DNA from 4 places in the Pseudoalteromonas sp. GABNS16E genome. Region 4 is predicted to be linked to each of the others. Evidence: predicted binding sites of a transcription regulator. Region 4 holds the regulator's gene; each other region holds the start of a gene.
What was found. The regulator sigma-54, encoded in region 4, starts transcription at its own class of promoters, with help from an activator protein. The targets are predictions, from matches to a motif close to GTTGGCACGNNNNTNGNNT.
Positions count from the first base shown of each region.

Region 1: a site for sigma-54 is predicted at 1,281-1,299, ahead of PSI06_RS07075 (EF-hand domain-containing protein). Genes of this name have one in related genera too.
Region 2: a site for sigma-54 is predicted at 1,296-1,314, ahead of flgJ (flagellar assembly peptidoglycan hydrolase FlgJ). Genes of this name have one in related genera too.
Region 3: a site for sigma-54 is predicted at 1,466-1,484, ahead of PSI06_RS02965 (EF-hand domain-containing protein). Genes of this name have one in related genera too.

Region 1 is NZ_JAQREZ010000012.1:4,201-7,357, reverse strand. Features, by position in the region: gene xthA (exodeoxyribonuclease III) at 1-443, opposite strand, end outside; gene PSI06_RS07080 (exonuclease III) at 686-1,117, shown strand; gene PSI06_RS07075 (EF-hand domain-containing protein) at 1,339-1,860, shown strand; gene scpB (SMC-Scp complex subunit ScpB) at 2,012-2,602, shown strand; gene rluB (23S rRNA pseudouridine(2605) synthase RluB) at 2,599-3,157, shown strand, end outside.
Region 2 is NZ_JAQREZ010000021.1:9,846-13,002, reverse strand. Features, by position in the region: gene flgK (flagellar hook-associated protein FlgK) at 1-240, opposite strand, end outside; gene flgJ (flagellar assembly peptidoglycan hydrolase FlgJ) at 242-1,258, opposite strand; gene PSI06_RS10270 (flagellar basal body P-ring protein FlgI) at 1,393-2,487, opposite strand; gene flgH (flagellar basal body L-ring protein FlgH) at 2,499-3,157, opposite strand, start outside.
Region 3 is NZ_JAQREZ010000004.1:28,433-31,589, forward strand. Features, by position in the region: gene PSI06_RS02955 (MFS transporter) at 1-539, shown strand, start outside; gene PSI06_RS02960 (hypothetical protein) at 668-1,120, opposite strand; gene PSI06_RS02965 (EF-hand domain-containing protein) at 1,132-1,407, opposite strand; gene PSI06_RS02970 (PA4780 family RIO1-like protein kinase) at 1,662-2,516, shown strand; gene PSI06_RS02975 (response regulator) at 2,535-3,157, opposite strand, start outside.
Region 4 is NZ_JAQREZ010000016.1:25,506-28,662, forward strand. Features, by position in the region: gene lptB (LPS export ABC transporter ATP-binding protein) at 1-560, shown strand, start outside; gene PSI06_RS08775 (RNA polymerase factor sigma-54) at 630-2,129, shown strand; gene hpf (ribosome hibernation promoting factor) at 2,157-2,444, shown strand; gene PSI06_RS08785 (PTS sugar transporter subunit IIA) at 2,449-2,901, shown strand; gene rapZ (RNase adapter RapZ) at 2,921-3,157, shown strand, end outside.

The DNA.
Region 1 (3,157 bases), on a different contig from region 4:
ATAACGTCTTCATCGGGCGTGTGGTTTGTTTCTAAATGGGTCATTAAATCTTTGTAAAACTGGCGCTTATAAGGGAATTTTGTTTCGTGATTTATATTATCGCCTTGTGGGAAATAACCATTCATTACCGTTAGGTCGCGGCCATTTTCTTGCTCAACTGTCACACTTATCATGCGTTTTTGTGCTTCTTCAGTGTCGCTGGCAAAACCTTTTAAGACCGATTTAGGCTCATTTTTGCATAACATTGCCACACCGTAGTGCGCTTTTTGACCATGAAAATAAACGTGGTAACCCATTTTTTGTACGTCCTCGAGAGGGAACGCCTCATCATGAACTTTAATTTCTTGCAAACCAATAATGTCTGGCTGGTGTTTATCTATAATTGCTTGTAACTGGTGTAAGCGAGCTCGCAGACCATTGATATTGAAAGAAATAACCTTCATAAAATTTACCTTTAATTAGACTCTGTTTTTTATAACTAAATTGTATCAGCAAATAAGCCTACATAACATGCTCGAAATGAGAAAATGGCTGCGCAAATGTTGATCAATTGGTGCGTAAAGTTTAAACATTGTAAATGCTTTATTAATTATTTAAATAAATAAAAAATTCAATTGATCTCGTAATTATTGAATATATAATGCGCAAAAATTACTTGTTTAGTCGTTCAAATAGGATCTCTCTCATGAAAACACAATTACTTTTAGCTACTGCTTTATTAGCCTCTGCGTCTGTATCAGCAAAAAGCAACACTTACTTTAGCCAAGATAATAAACTTGAATCTAAATTATGTGTATTAAGTGCAAATAAAGGCTTTAGCGCAGCGCGTAAAGAAGCAGCACAACACGGTGTATACTTATCGCGTTTTTCTAAAAGTGTTTTATGTAATGGTCAAGATATTCGCGACATTGCTAAAAAAGTAACGTCTAACCAAGCTGCTGAATCAAAAGTTGAAGTGTTTGCAAAAGATGCACACCAAGAAACACAGTTATGTATCACAGCGTTAAAGCAAGGCCTTGCGCCTGTTCGCCAAAAAATTGGTAACTTAAACTCATTAAAGTGTAACGGACAAAACGTAACTGAATTTGTAAAGCGTTACCAAAACGCAGCAATCTAATTGCGCGGTAACATGTAGATTAAAATAATGCCCAGTTTGTACTGGGTATTTTTTTGCAAAAATTACAAGGTATGCAGCAATCATTGCAAAGCTAAGTAATTGATTAATGTATATAAAACAAGCTAAATACACGTAACTTATTGATTGTTGGCGGCTTGTGCACTTTGGCATTGGACTTGTATTAGTTAAAGTGACATTTACTAACTACAAGGATACGTCTTATGAAAAAGTTAACACTCGCAACAACTATTTTAGCTTCGTTAAGTTTAGCCGCATGTGCCTCAAACCAAGGCCTTGAAAAAATCGATAGCGATTTTGCAAGTTTAGATAACGACAGTGATGGTTATATTTCAAAAGTAGAAGCAGATGACGATAGCATCTGGGGCCACTTTTCAAATATTGATACCAATATGGATAACGAGATCAGTCGTAAAGAATTTAACACTTACATGCAGTTAAATACCGGTAAGGTAGCGACTGACAGCGAAGTAAGTGAGTCGGCATTTAAAGCTAAAATAGCTAAATTTGATAAAATCGAAAATGATTTTAGAAGTTTAGATAACGACAAAAATGGTTACATCTCAGTAGAAGAAGCTGACGATGATGATATTTCAAACCATTTTGGTTACATGGATGGCAACAATGATAAACGCATCAGTAAAGGTGAGTTTAAAGGCTACATTAGCAAATACGGTAAAGCCGTTGCTGAAGATGATGCACTAAAGCATTATAAAAACAGCTAATATTAGCTAAATACGCTACACATAAGAGCCAGCATTAATTGCTGGCTTTTTTGTGCATTTAATTTGTTTTAAAAGCAGATATATTTTCCCCCTTTTGCGATGTTCTGTCATAATAGATGGCTACGTATTTTAAAGGGCAAAGCAAAATATTATGGCGGGTCGTCGAATTAGTGATGAACAATTAATTGAGATCATTGAAGCGGCTATATTTGTCGCAGACAAACCTTTTAGCAAACGCCACTTAAAAGATACTGTATTGGCTGATTTAGCTATTTCAATGTCACGAATTAACACTGCAATAGACGCTATACATACCCACTATCAAACACGTGGCATTAAGCTAGTTGAAGTAGGCAGTGGCTATCGCTTTCAAGCGTGTAGTAGTTTAAGCCCTTGGCTTAGTAATTTATGGCAAGAACGGGCACCTAAGTACTCTCGCGCACTACTAGAAACATTGTCGTTAATTGCCTACAGGCAACCAATAACGCGTGGTGAAATGGAGCAAGTACGAGGTGTAACAACCGGATCAGCAATTATTAAAACCCTCCTTGAGCGAGAGTGGGTTAAAGTAGTAGGGCATAAAGAAGTACCTGGTAAACCAGCGCTTTATGCAACAACAAAATTATTTTTAGATTATTTTTCGTTAACCGGTCTAGATGAACTCCCTGCATTGCCAGCGCAACAGGAAAGTAAAATAAACCAGTTATTAAGTGATCCTTCTGTGAGAGAACCATCCGAATGAGTATTCAAGGTGAAAAGTTACAAAAAGTCCTAGCCCGTGCAGGGGTAGGCTCACGACGTGAAATGGAAAAATACATTGATGCAAACCGCGTTAGTGTTAATGGTAAAGTGGCTAAATTAGGTGACCGTGTTGAGGAAACAGACTTAATACGTGTTGATGGCCACAGCGTAAAAATTGAAGAAAAAGCCGACCGTATTTGTCGTGTAATTATGTACAACAAGCCAGAAGGGGAGTTAAGTACACGTAAAGACCCAGAAGGACGTCGTACTGTTTTTGACCGTTTACCACGCATAGACGGTGAGCGTTGGATTGCTGTTGGTCGACTAGATATTAACACGGCAGGTTTAATGTTATTTACCAATGATGGTGAGTTAGCGAACCGCTTAATGCACCCAAGTTATGAAGTTGAGCGTGAATATTCAGCCCGTGTATTTGGTGAAGTGACCAATGAAACCATTAAAAACCTAACGCGTGGCGTAGAGCTTGAAGATGGTCCTGCTAAATTTTTAACGGTTAAATCACTGGGTGGTGAAGGCATTAACCGCTGGTACAATG
Region 2 (3,157 bases), on a different contig from region 4:
AAATTGATCAAAAAACGATTTATTTGACGTGTCGCGATTTAACTGCGACTGGGCAAATTCGTTCAATAACCGATATGTTTCGCCGCGCCCTACTTGGTTATCTACCATAGTGGTAAATTCAGTGCGCTCACGTACGTAGCCTTCGGTGTTTACATTGGTGATGTTTTTACTGGTCGTTTGCAACAGTTCAGAGCTTGAACGCACACCAGCACTGGCAATATTTAATAAACTAAACGACATATTACTTCACTCCTTGGGTAAACGCGCTTGTTGCAATATTTTTAAGCTCACTACTATTTAGCACTTTTTTTATTTTGCTCGCGTAATTAGGGTCCGTTGCATAGCCTGCTTTTTGTAGCGAATCTAAAAATTCGTTTGGCTGTGCTGTTTTTTGTAATGCTTCTTCGTAACGTGGGTTTTGCGTTAAAAAATCGACAAAGTCGTTTACGCTTTCTTTTATAGAATCATAAGCTCTAAAACTTGCTTGCTTTTTAACTGCAGCACCTTGCTCAAACTCTAAAGTGACCTTACTGGCCTTTTCACCCTGCCAACTTTTATCTGACTTAATATTGAATAAATTGTTTGAGCTATTACCATCACCTTTATTAATAATATGTTTACCCCAACCAGTCTCGAGGGCCGCCTGAGCGACCATCACTGCAGGGTTTAAACCTATTTTTTCGGCCGCTGTTTTGGCATGCTCCCACACTGCACTCACAAACTCTCCAGCATTATTAAATGTCGGTTGCTGTACAGGCTGTGTTGGGGTTTTAGTGTCTGTTGCTTCGCTGCTGAGGGCTAAGTCGTCTTTATTTACTTGCTCAACATTATTCAGTTCTTCGTGGGGTAGTTCAGAGCCTGCGCGTTTATCACTGATAAAGTCGTTGGTTGTTCTTAACACTGAGCCAGGCATAAAGTTTTCAGCCTCTGGAGAGAGCTGCTGCACAATTAAATCAGCCAAGCCTAAAGACCCATTTGATGAAAGCTCAGAAGAGAGCTGCTGATCGTGCATTTCTTCAAAAAACTTTACGCCGCTAGAATTAAATGGGCTGTCTTCATCTTCAAATGCTTCGTTAGCTTTACGCATACCTTTTAGAAGCATCTGCGTAAAAATAGCTTCAAATTGTGCCGCTGCTTTTTTTAGCGCCGCTTTAGAGGCATCAGTAGATGCATCACCGCTGTTTAAAGCGTCTTGACGTAAAGTATTAAGATTACTTAAATCAAAAAAGTTTTGCTTATCGAGGTGATTTGTTTCCATCAGCTTTTTGACACAAAAATGAATAATGCTTTAAGAAATGCAAAAATTGAGCCAAAGGAAGGTAACAGTAAAAAGCTTAAGTACCTTTTGAGTACTTAAGCTTTATTTAGAAGGGTAAATATTATAAAAAACAATTAAATAACAACAAGCTGTCCGTTAATTGCACCCGCTTCTTTAAGCGCTTCTAAAATAGCCATTAGGTCTCCAGGTGCTGCGCCTACTTCATTTATAGCACGCACTAAGTCATCTAAGCTGACGCCTGGGTTAAATACAAACGCACGAGAATCATCTTGGTTAACGTCAATAATACTTTGCTGTGTTACAACAGTTTCGCCTTCAGCTAACGGATTAGGCTGCGTTACATTTTGCTGTTCAGCAATAGTAACTGTCAGGCCGCCGTGGGTTATTGCCGCTGGCTGTAGCTTCACATTTTTGCCAATGACAATCGTTCCCGTACGTGAATTAACAATAATTTTGGCTGATGTGTCAGCAGGTTTAAACTCTAGGTTTTCAAGCGTTGATAAATAAGACACTCGTTGCGATGCATCACGCGGGGCAATAACGCGTACTGAGGCAGCGTCAATAGCTTGTGCACTATTAGGGCCTACCAAATTGTTAATTGTTGCTTCTAAACGTTTTGCCGTTGTAAAGTCTGGGCGGTTTAAGTTAAAAGTAATGTAGTCGCCTTGCATAAAAGGGCTTTTAACTTCGCGTTCAACAGTGGCTCCATTTGGTACGCGGCCGACGGTTGGGGTATTAATTACTACTTTGCTACCATCAAGCCCTTGTGCACCTAACCCCCCTACTATTAAGCTGCCTTGTGCTATGGCGTATACGTTACCATCAACCCCTTTTAAAAAAGTTTGAAGCAAGGTGCCGCCACGTAAACTCCCTGCACTGCCAATAGAGGAAACCGTAATATCAATTGTTTGCCCTGGCTTTCTGAACGGCGGCAGCTCAGCATGAACTGCCACTGCTGCTACGTTTTTAATTTTAGGGCTTTGTGTTGAAGGCAGCGTAATACCAAAACTGTTTAACATGCCCCTAAAACTTTGTTGCGTGTAAGAGTTTTGCTCCCCTGTACCAGGTAGCCCCACCACTAAACCATAACCTACCAATTGGTTGGCACGGACCCCTTCAACCATAGAGACATCTTTTATTCGTTCCGCGCTGGCAGAAAATTGCCAGCCTAGCAGTATGATCAAAATAAACGCTTTAATGCTATTCATACTACTACCCTCTAAAACGGAAATAACGAGCTACTGAAGAAACGTGTTAACCACCCTGGGCTTTGCGCCTCTTGTGTTTGCCCTTTACCTGAATACTGGATGCGGGCATTAGCAATTCTATTCGACTCAACCGTGTTATCGGCGCTAACATCTTGCGGACGAACTAGCCCTTCGAGCCTAATAAACTCTTCGCCAGTGTTAAGTGTTAGCCATTTTTCACCACGAATAACTAAATTACCATTGGGTAAAACACGCATAACATTTACAGAAATATCACCCACTAAACTGTTTGACTGATTTGATTTTGAGTCACCGGTAAATGATGAATCACTACCAATACCAAACTGAATACTGTCACCACCTATATTTACAGGTAAGCCACCTAATCCAATAATGGGGTCCAAACTGGCGTCGGTTTCTTTATCGGTTTCGGTTTTAGCGGCTTTTGTAGCTTGTGTTGACTCTTCAAGCTTAACGGTAATTATATCGCCGGTTCTAAGTGCTTTTTTGTCTGAATACAAATCATTAAATGTATTGGTGTTAAACAACGAACCCGTTGCAACAACAGGCTCTGCTACAGGCTCTGGGTACATGGGTGCGTAGTAGGGGTCATCTTGAACCACTTCACTATTTTGCGTAGAAACACAGCCACTTAAAAATAAGGTGCCTG
Region 3 (3,157 bases), on a different contig from region 4:
TTGTAATTACCCGCGCCTTTTTACTTTGCTCAGCCCTAAGCGCGCCTTTTTATATTATTTTAGCAAGCTCTCAGCAGTTTGAATTTTCATTATTGGCAGTATTTTTAGCCGTGTCTGGCTTAGCAAGTTTAATTTCTGGGCCAATATGGGGAAGACTCAGCGATTTTTCTAGCCAAAAGGTGCTTGTATTAAGTGCGTTGCTTGTCACCATAAACGGCGTGAGTGTGTTTGTAATAGCCACATGGTATAGCCAGCTGTTTGAATATGCTTGGGTAATACCTGGTTTTTATTTTTTGCTTTGCATAGCTCATCAAGGCGTACGGCTCGGGCGTAAAACCTATTTAGTGGATATGGCACAAGGCAATAAACGCACTGATTACGTGTCGGTTAGTAATACTGTAATTGGCATTTTGCTTTTAATGTTAGGGAGTATAGGGCTTTTAGAAGCATTTTTATCAACCGCACAGCTTATTCTGTTGTATAGCCTGCTCGGTTTGTTAGGTGCTATTAGCGCGATTTTTTTGCCTCAAGCAGAGTAATACCAATGCGCAATAATACGTGATCAATTAAGCGAATTGGTATAATAAAAAAGCCCAACAAAATAATTGCCGGGCTTTGGACTTAAGACCTAAGGATAAACAGTCAGCTTTACCTCAAGTTATATCACCTAAGCAGTTACATTTAGCAGTGAATCACCTTCACTTAAGCCAAATTTTTCTTGTACCGATGAAAGAATTGATTCTTTATCTTCATCAGATAGCTGGCTTGAATACTCAGTTAATAACTCATCTAAGTAGCTAACCACTTCGTCAGTATCAACAGACTCTAATGAGTTTTGTGGCGGTGGCGGCGGGCGTTGCCCTTCAGGGCGTCCTGCATCGCCAATACTTTTAGCGTCAAAATCAAGTTCGCTCATTAAATCAGCCAACTCTTTTGTCGGCGAGATCCCCTGCTCTTCAAATGCGGCTTGAATGCTTTGCGCATCTTCCGTGCTTAGGTTTTGTGCATCAAATTCTGCAAGTGTTTCTTTAACAAACTCAGTTTGCTCTGAAGTTAAAGCGCTTACTTGGCTAGATTGTTGAGTCATAAAACTCGCTGAGCTACCAATACTGTTGATCATATTTTTCTCCCTTAACGTGCGCGGCGTGGTGGCTTGTGTTCACTTAATTCTTGTTCGCTAATTTCGCCATTCCCATCGGCATCTATTTCGTCAAAAATAGTTTGCGCATCGCCTTGCGGTGGCGCACTTTCGCTAAATTCTGCGAGGCTAATCACACCGTCACCATCTGCATCTATGCTTGAAAAGTCAGGTTTAGGTGGTGGGTTATCACCGCCTCTGGCTGCAACATTGGCTGAAAAAGCCATTGATAATAATGCAGCAACGGCAAAAGTAGGAAAATGCTTCATCGTGGTCACCTTGGGTTAAATATTAATAAAGGGTATGAATATAAAGTACGCTTAAAAAATGCAAACATTGTGCAAACAATAAGGAAATAAAAATAAATCCGATTTTTATCATGTTATTTTTACCTTATTCGGTATTTCGGTTATTGTGATAACTAATTACTTAAAACCACTTTCAACACCTGTTTTGAGAGCTAACATACCAAGGACTTATTAACATACATGTTTAATCTTCCAATTTTTCTAGTTGTATCGCAGTGAAAATACCTAAACGCCTCCAGCCACTCGTTGATGATGGCCTAATTGATGAAGTGATAAGCCGCTTAATGAGCGGTAAAGAAGCGGATGTATTTGTGGTGCGCAGCGGTGGCGAAATTCGCTGTGCTAAAGTCTACAAAGATGCCGTTAAACGCAGCTTTAAAAAGGCAGCTCAGTATCAAGAAGGCCGAAAAGTAAGAGGCGGACGCCAAGCCCGCGCCATGGGTAAACGCTCTAGTTATGGGCGACAACTAGAAGAAGAAATTTGGCAAAATGCAGAAGTAGACGCGCTTTCACGTTTATCACGTGCTGGCGTCAGAGTTCCCGACACTTATTACTGTATTGATGGCGTGTTGTTAATGGAGCTTGTGTGCGATGAAGACGGTGATGTTTCTCCACAGTTAGGGCATGTGACCCTTACGCAGCAACACGCTATTGAGCAGTACAGTATGATGATTCATTATATTAAATTAATGCTGTGCGCTGGTATTATCCACGGTGACTTATCAGAATTTAACGTACTTGTTGATAGTAAAGGGCCTGTAATTATTGACCTTCCACAAGCTGTAAACGCCGCAGCCAATAACAGTGCGCAAGCAATGTTTACGCGCGATGTAAACAACATACGTCGTTATTATGCGCAGTTTGCACCTAGCCTATTAAACACTCATTACGCTAAAGAAATGTGGGCACTGTTTGAAGAGGCCAGCTTAACGCCAAACACTGTGCTCAGCGGAGAATTTGAAGACAGTAACGAATCTGCAGACGTAGATGCGGTACTCGATGAAATACAAGCGGCCGAATACGAAGAGTTCGACCGTTTAGAGCGTATTAAAAACGCTGACGATGAGTAAAACTGCGCTCACGTTTAGCTATTGAGGGTGAACAAACCGATAGCCCACACCGTAAACCGACTGAATAACGCTGTCGGTTTGCGTTACTTCATCAAGCTTTTTACGTAACTTTTTTATGTGGCTGTCTATAGTACGGTGGCTAACTATGCGTTGGTCTGCGTACATGGTGTCCATTAAGCTATCGCGTGAATAGATTCTGTTAGGGTTAGAATACAAGGGCTTAAATAGCTGAAATTCAAAATTAGTTAGTTCTATACTGCTATTTTTATAGTTTACACTGTAAGTACTTTCATCCAGTGTCATGGCATTATTTACCGGTTCTTTTGTGGTATTAACACGCCTTAAAATTGCTTTTACTCGCGCCACCAGCTCAGCATAACTAAACGGTTTACAAATATAGTCATCGGCGCCCAGTTCAAGTCCGAGTAACCGGTCAATCTCCTCCACCTTTGCCGAAACCATAATAATGGGCACATTAGAGAACTTTCTTATCGCTTTGCACAGCTCTATACCGCTTTGCCCTGGCAACATAATATCTAATAAAATAACACTTGGCTTATTACTTTCAAGCCAGCTAAGTACTTCATCACCATGATGAATAAGGTGCGTTTGATAATGATGACTTGTTAAAAAGTCGCTCA
Region 4 (3,157 bases):
ACAAAGGTAAAATTTCTATTGATGATAACGACATTACGTTATTACCTATGCACAGCCGCGCCCGCTTAGGCATTGGCTATTTGCCGCAAGAGTCATCAATATTTAGAAAGCTGACAGTTTATCAAAACTTAATGGCTATTTTAGAAACGCGTAAAGAGCTCAATAAAGCCGCACGAGAAGAAACGCTTAACAACTTACTTGATGAATTTAGTATTCAGCATATTCGCGATAGCCAAGGTATGGCGCTTTCTGGTGGTGAACGCCGCCGTGTAGAAATTGCCAGAGCACTGGCAGCGAACCCTAAATTTATTTTATTGGATGAGCCTTTTGCTGGTGTTGATCCGATTTCAGTGTTAGATATAAAGAAAATAATAGAACATCTTAAAAACCGTGGCATTGGCGTATTAATTACCGATCACAATGTAAGAGAAACCCTTGATGTTTGTGAAAAAGCCTACATTGTTTCTCATGGGGAGCTAATTGCATCTGGCACCCCAGAACACGTATTAAATGACAAAACTGTACGCGATGTTTATTTAGGCGAGCAATTTAGGCTGTAACATTTAAGCCACACCTACAAGCATCTGCTAATATTAATTATAACAACATAAAAGGATTGTTAGAGATACATGAGGCAATCATTACAGCTGCGCATGGGCCAGCAACTTACAATGACTCCACAATTGCAACAAGCGATTCGCTTGCTGCAGCTCAGTACATTGGATCTCAAGCAAGAAATACAAGAAGCACTTGATAGCAACCCGCTATTAGAAGTAGAAGAGCAAGATTACACGGAAGAGTCGGCTGGAAAAAATGAACAAAAAGCAGATACGGATGATGTAACCGTAAGCGCATCGGCTGACGATACAACCAGCGAGTACGAGCAAGACAGTGGCGAAGCTTTAAATAAAGACACCGTTAGCGATGATATGGCAATGGATGTAACTTGGGATGAGTACATGAGCGCAGCCCCTGCTGCATCCTCAGGCCCAATGCCGGAAGATGAGTCTATTTATCAAGGTGCCTCTACTGAAACGCTACATGAGTATTTAATGTGGCAGCTTCAGCTTACTCCTTTTAGCCCAACTGATGAAGCCATTGCTATTGCCATTGTAGAAGCTGTAGATGACTCGGGTATTTTAACGCTAAGTTGTGAAGAGATTTTAGAGAGCTTTAACCAAGAAAACGATGACGAAGTTGAAGTTGAACTTGATGAAATAGAAGCCGTTTTAAAGCGTATTCAGTTATTTGACCCTGTAGGTATAGCCGCGCGCAGTTTACAAGAGTGCTTGTGCATTCAGCTAAACCAGTTTGATAAAGACACCCCTTTTATAGAACAAACTAAAATGATCTTAACCGATCACATTGATCTATTAGCGGCACGCGACTATCGTACATTAATGAAAAAGACTAAGCTTAAAGAAGACGAGCTTAAAGAGGTCATGACCCTAATACATACCCTCAACCCAAAACCTGCAGATACAATAGTAAGGGAAGAGTCGGAGTATGTAATACCAGATGTGTCGGTTAAAAAAATAAAAGGCCGCTGGGTGGTAGAGCTAAATCCAGATAGCATGCCAAAAATACGCGTAAATAGTCAGTACGCGGCTATGTCACGTACCGTAAAATCAAGTGGTGATAGCCAATTTATTCGCTCTCACTTACAAGAAGCTAAATGGTTTATAAAAAGCCTTGAAAGCAGAAACGACACGCTGCTTAAGGTAACTAACTGTATTGTAAAACAGCAACAGGCATTTTTTGAACATGGCCCCGAAGCCATGAAGCCAATGGTTTTAAACGATGTTGCTGAAATGGTAGAAATGCATGAATCGACAATTTCGCGTGTTACTACGCAAAAATATATGCATACGCCACGTGGTATTTTTGAGCTTAAGTATTTTTTCTCAAGCCACGTAAGCACTGAAAACGGCGGCGAGTGTTCATCAACCGCAATACGTGCCCTAATTAAAAAGCTAATTGCCGCGGAAAACTCAGCTAAACCATTGAGTGATAGTAAAATTGCGGATATATTGGCAGAGCAAGGAATTAAAGTAGCTAGACGCACAATAGCAAAATACCGTGAATCGCTAGCTATTCCACCGTCAAATCAGAGAAAGAGTTTGATATAAGACGTAAAAAACAAAGAGGAAATGCTTATGCAACTAAACCTAACTGGTCGTCACGTAGAAGTAACTGATTCACTTAGAGACTATGTAAATAATAAATTTGCAAAGCTAGAAAGGCACTCAGATCATATTAGCAATGTGCATGTCATTCTCGATGTAGAAAAACTCAACCAAAAAGCAGAAGCGACTATTCATGTAAGTGGCGCAGATTTATTTGCCTCAACAGAGCACCAAGATATGTATGCCGCTATAGACTCGTTGATTGACAAGCTCGATCGTCAAGTCATAAAACATAAAGAGAAGCTTGCTAGACACTAATATTATGAAATTAAGTACATTAGTATGCCAGGACTGCAGCAAAGCTGCGGTCCTTTTTAGTAGTAAAAAAAGAATTTTAGAGTTTATCAGTGAGCTTGCTCATGAAAAGCTCCCCTACTTACCACAACAAGATATTCTTAATGCGCTGGCAAGTAGAGAAAAGCTAGGCAGTACTGGCATTGGCCGGGGTATCGCCATTCCTCATGGCAGAATGGGTGGCGTAGAAGAGCCGCTGGCTTTAGTACTTGTTAGCGACACGCCTGTTAACTTTGATGCTATTGATAACTGCCCTGTTGATATTTTTGTTGCACTCATCGTACCAGATGGCGATAACCAACAGCACCTAAAGACTCTGGCAACCATAGCTGATAAACTGAGCAACAAAGAATTTTGTAAACAGCTGCGTAGTGCTAAAACCGATGCAGAGCTGTATCAAGTAATTGTTGATCAATCGTAGTAAATACTAAGGGCTATAAATGGAGTTAATTATCATAAGCGGCCGTTCTGGTTCAGGTAAGTCGGTTGCTTTACGCGTGGTTGAAGATTTAGGCTATTATTGCGTAGATAATATTCCGGTCAACTTACTGCCCTCTTTAGTGCGAAGTGTTTCAGATAACTATGACAAAATAGCCGTTAGTATAGATGTTCGTAATATCCCCAAAGAACAAGACGAATTTAACGATATTCTCGAGTACCTTCCTGACTTTGCTAAA